Regions from separate parts of the Streptomyces graminofaciens genome, predicted to be linked through region 1. Evidence: riboswitches for the same ligand, from Rfam matches in the RefSeq annotation. Region 1 holds a riboswitch; the other holds the start of a gene.
The links. Region 1 has a riboswitch for cyclic di-AMP ahead of SGFS_RS24665 (LysM peptidoglycan-binding domain-containing protein). Riboswitches for the same ligand answer to the same signal wherever they lie in the genome.
Positions count from the first base shown of each region.

Region 2: linked by a shared signal. The riboswitch ahead of SGFS_RS12845 (M23 family metallopeptidase) and the one ahead of SGFS_RS24665 (LysM peptidoglycan-binding domain-containing protein) in region 1 are both predicted to bind cyclic di-AMP.

Region 1 is NZ_AP018448.1:5,774,379-5,776,543, reverse strand. It holds gene SGFS_RS24670 (LysM peptidoglycan-binding domain-containing protein) at 1-639, shown strand, start outside; cyclic di-AMP (ydaO/yuaA leader) riboswitch at 817-987, shown strand; gene SGFS_RS24665 (LysM peptidoglycan-binding domain-containing protein) at 992-1,693, shown strand; gene eno (phosphopyruvate hydratase) at 2,044-2,165, shown strand, end outside.
Region 2 is NZ_AP018448.1:2,973,107-2,975,271, forward strand. It holds gene SGFS_RS12845 (M23 family metallopeptidase) at 208-1,200, opposite strand; cyclic di-AMP (ydaO/yuaA leader) riboswitch at 1,205-1,364, opposite strand; gene SGFS_RS12850 (alpha-galactosidase) at 1,667-2,165, opposite strand, start outside.

The DNA of each region.
Region 1 (2,165 bases):
GATACGGGCGTCGCGGACGAATCGTCGGGTTCGAGCAATTCAGGTGATTCGAGCGATTCGAGCAGCTCGGATGGTTCCGGCGATTCATCCGATAATTCCGATTCGTCCAGTTCCTCCGACTCCTCCTCCGGCTCCTCCTCCGGCTCCTCCTCGGGCGACACCGAAGGCTCGACCGAGTCCCACACCGACTCGACCGACTCCGGCAAGGCTGATTCGCAGGGAGCCGGAAGCTCGTCCACAGAGGACACCGAGGGCGGAAACCAGACCGACAAGTCGGATAACTCAACCCAGAACGGCAACTCTTCGGTCGACGCGGACAGCGAATCCAGCACCGGCCGCCATCGCGGTGGCAGCGCCGACGAGAGCGCCGCGGACGCCCGTACCGACTCGGAGTCCCCCGACGGTTCCTCCGGTCGGCATGCCTCCCGTGGTGGCGACGCGGCCCGCGAAGCCGTCGACGGCTCGTACGTCGTCCGCGTCGGGGACAACCTGACGGCCATCGCCGACTCTCTTGGCCTCGACGGCGGATGGCGGGTGCTCTACGCCGAGAACGAGTCCACCGTCGGAACTGATCCGGACCTTATCCTCCCCGGTCAGACCCTCGAAGTAGGTGCCGAAACGGGCGAAAAGCAACGGTAGTTGGCGTCATGGTTCGCCCGTTAATGCCCGTTTTGATCTCAGTGGGACATGAATCACAGAAGTCCTGATCGTCTTTGAATTTCCCCCAATCGCATGTCTACGGTCGTGACCGCTCGCCACAGCGGGCCCCTGCGGTCGAAACGCCGAATCCTGCCACCGGCCGTACGGGAACAGTCGTCGCGTCAAGCGCCGTAGGCAGGAGCGGGGGACCCAAGGTAAGCGCCGGGCCCAGCACTTGAGGCTGGACTCGGCTTGGGGTGAAGCCGTGTCTCTTTCGGGAGGCGCGGCCGGGCAACTCAACCGGCCCGAACCCGACAGCTCACCTCGCAGGCGTCGGTGAGGGGATCACTCCATGCTGTTTTCCGGCCAGGGCAAGCACCGCCGCCCGTCCAAGACCGCTCGCGCCATCGCCGCCGTCGGTGTCACCGGCGCCGCCGCCATCGCCGCCCCGCTCATGGTGGCCGGCAGCGCCTCGGCCGCCACCACGTCCGAGTGGGACGCCGTCGCCCAGTGCGAGTCCGGCGGCAACTGGTCCATCAACACCGGCAACGGCTACTACGGCGGCCTGCAGTTCTCCGCCTCCACCTGGGCCGCGTACGGCGGCACGCAGTACGCCTCCAGCGCCGACCAGGCCAGCAAGGCCCAGCAGATCGAGATAGCCGAGAAGGTCCTCGCGGGCCAGGGCAAGGGCGCCTGGCCGGTCTGCGGCACGGGTCTGTCCGGCGCCGCGTACGACGGTGCCGCCGCCGACAGCGGCAGCTCGGACTCCGGTTCCTCCAGCTCCTCGCAGGAGAGCACGCAGGAGAGCACGCAGAACACCACCGAGGAGACCCGCGCCTCGCGCTCCTCCGACCGTGCCACCGTCGAGACCCCGACCGGCAAGAAGGTCAAGAAGGGCGACGGCGAGTACAAGGTCGTCAAGGGCGACACCCTCAGCGGGATCGCCGCGAAGAAGAACGTCAAGGGTGGCTGGCACAAGCTCTACGAGCTGAACAAGGACATCATCGACGACGCCGACTTCATCTACCCCGGCCAGCAGCTCCACCTGAGCTGATCCCGGCCGCTCGGAAGCTGGGAAAAAGAGAGCCGCTCCTCAGCTGAACCACGGTGCCTCCACAGCCGTGTCCCCCATTGTGAAGGCACCGTGAGGGTCGTCCCCCCGTCCCCACGGGCTCCCCGCCTCGGTGCGCATTCCCCCGTACGCACCGGGGCGGGGCTCTTTCTTTTTCTCTTTCGCCCCATTTCTTGTTCACCCCCTCTTTGTTCCGGACGGGAACAATGGGTACCGTCTGTCTGTCCACGGGACGGTCGGTCGGCTGCCGACGGCCCCGGGGCGGTTAGGCTCTAGTCGCATGGCCCACGCGGCCGCGCACTATCGCGTCACATCCCAAGAAGGAGATGCTCGTGCCGTCCATCGACGTCGTCGTAGCCCGGGAAATCCTGGACTCCCGAGGCAACCCCACGGTCGAGGTCGAGGTCGGCCTCGACGACGGCAGCACCGGTCGTGCCGCCGTCCCGTCCGGCGC
Region 2 (2,165 bases), 2.8 Mb from region 1:
AAGGCATAGAAAGCGCTTGCGGAGATCACTGTGTCCTCACGGTCGCACGACTGTCGATACTTCGGTCAGCCATGCCACAAGACCGCAACACGATGATCATGATTCGCCCGGGCCGGGCCGCGACCCCACCGATCCGGGCGTGCCGAAGGCCGGACCCCGGGGATCGGGGGTCCGGCCTTCTGATCCTCTCGGCAGGGAGCGGGTGCGTCAGACGCTGACGCCCTTCTGCCGCAGATACGCCAGCGGGTCGATGTCCGAGCCGTAGTCCGGCGTCGTCCGGATCTCGAAGTGCAGATGCGGTCCGGTGACGTTGCCGGTGGCGCCGGAGAGGCCGATCTGCTGGCCCGCGCTCACCGACTGGCCGGCGGAGACGCCGATCGAGGACAGGTGGGCGTACTGGGCGTAGTAACCGTCGGCGAGCTTGATGACGATCTGGTTGCCGTACGCGCCGCCCCAGCCGGCGGAGACGACGGTACCCGCGCCGACGGCCTTGAGGGCGGTGCCGGTGGGGGCCACGAAGTCGACACCGGTGTGGTAGCCGCTGGACCACATGCTGCCCGCCGTCTTGTAGGCGGTGCCGATGGTGGCGCCCTCGATGGGCAGGGTGAAGCCGGAGTTGCTGGACTCCGAGGTCTGCGTGGTGGAGGTCGACTCCTCCGCGGCGGACTCGGCGGGCTTCGAGGACTCGGAGGTCTTCGACGACTCGGCGGGCTTGGAGGACTGCGACGACTGACGCTGCGTCGAGGACTGGGGCGCGCTGCTCGACGCGGCCTTGCCGCCGAGGGTGAGCTTGAGGCCCGGGTGGATGAGCGACGGGTCGGAACCTATCGCCTGGCGGTTGTCCGCGTAGATCCGCTTCCAGCCGCCGTCGACGTCCTGCTCCTCGGCGATCTTCGCGAGATAGTCGCCGATCTTGACCGAGTAGGTCTTCGTCTTCGACTTCTTGGTGCCGGTCTTCTCCGCCCGAGCGGCCTTTTCGGCCTGCTCCAGCCGTGCGCTCTGCTCGGCGGCGGCCTTCGCCGCGGCGATCGAGACCGTCTTCTCGGAAACGCCGGAAACGGCGGCCGTCGGCGTCGCCGCGTGGGCGCCGGCGGCACCCATCAGCGGGAGGGCGAGCGCGGCACCACCCGTTCCGGCGGCGGCGATCGAGCGGGTGAATCGCTGGGACTTCGGACGGCGGTGCTTACCCTTCGCGGGCATGACGAATTCCTCTCCGGCGCCTGCGAGGTGAGCTGTCGGGTGCGGACTGGAGATGCCCGGCCGTGCTCGCGCACGGCTTTACCCCTAGCCTGTTCCGGAGACCGGAACAGGCGGGACTACCTGTGGGTCCCCCGCTCCTGCCGTGGATCGGGTCGGTATACGGCTCCGGTCGGCGGCAGGATTGGGCGTCCGTCCGGATTGAGGCCGAACGTAAGCGACTTGCGGCTCAAGAGACAACTATTGGGATTACCTGTGCGTCTTCCTATCTGATCCTTATGCGAATTATCGATCACGCTCCGTAAATGAGCGTTCTCGCGCTTTTCGCAACCCCCCTGGAAACACGCATGAATTACGTGGACATGACGGCAACGGACCGTCACGAATATGACGCTGCTCACGCACCTACGGCCCAGTAGGCTTTATTCCAGGGCTTGCTGGAATTAAAGCTTCATTTCGGACACAACGCTCAAGTGCGACGCAGTCGGACAACCTTCGCATCAAAGTCACCGCGGAGCCCTGTCCGCAGTCCGTGATGCAACAGCACCGCCCCTCGGTACGTTTCGCCCGTTTCGCGACACTCATACGTCCTGTCCGGGTCGAGGCCGCGCAGCCGGACCGGGGCGAGCGGCTCGCCGTAGTGCTGGGCCTGGAGCCAGGCGAGGACGACCACCTCGTCGCCGTACACGTACTGCACGGCGCTCAGTCCGCCGGCCGGCGGCCGCAGCCGGTAGAGGTCGCCGCGCTGCACGACCGGCCGGATCTCGCGGTAGAGCTCGACCCAGCTCCGCGCCTCGGCCAGCTCCTCCTCCGTCCACTCGGTGAGGTCGCCGCCCACGCCGAGCACGCCCGCCATGGCACTGACGAAGCGGAAGCGCAGCGAGCTGACCCGCCCGTTGAGCTGGTTGTTCGGACTGTCGGTGACCCAGGCGGCCATGACCCGGGCCGGATGGATCTGGCTGAAGCCG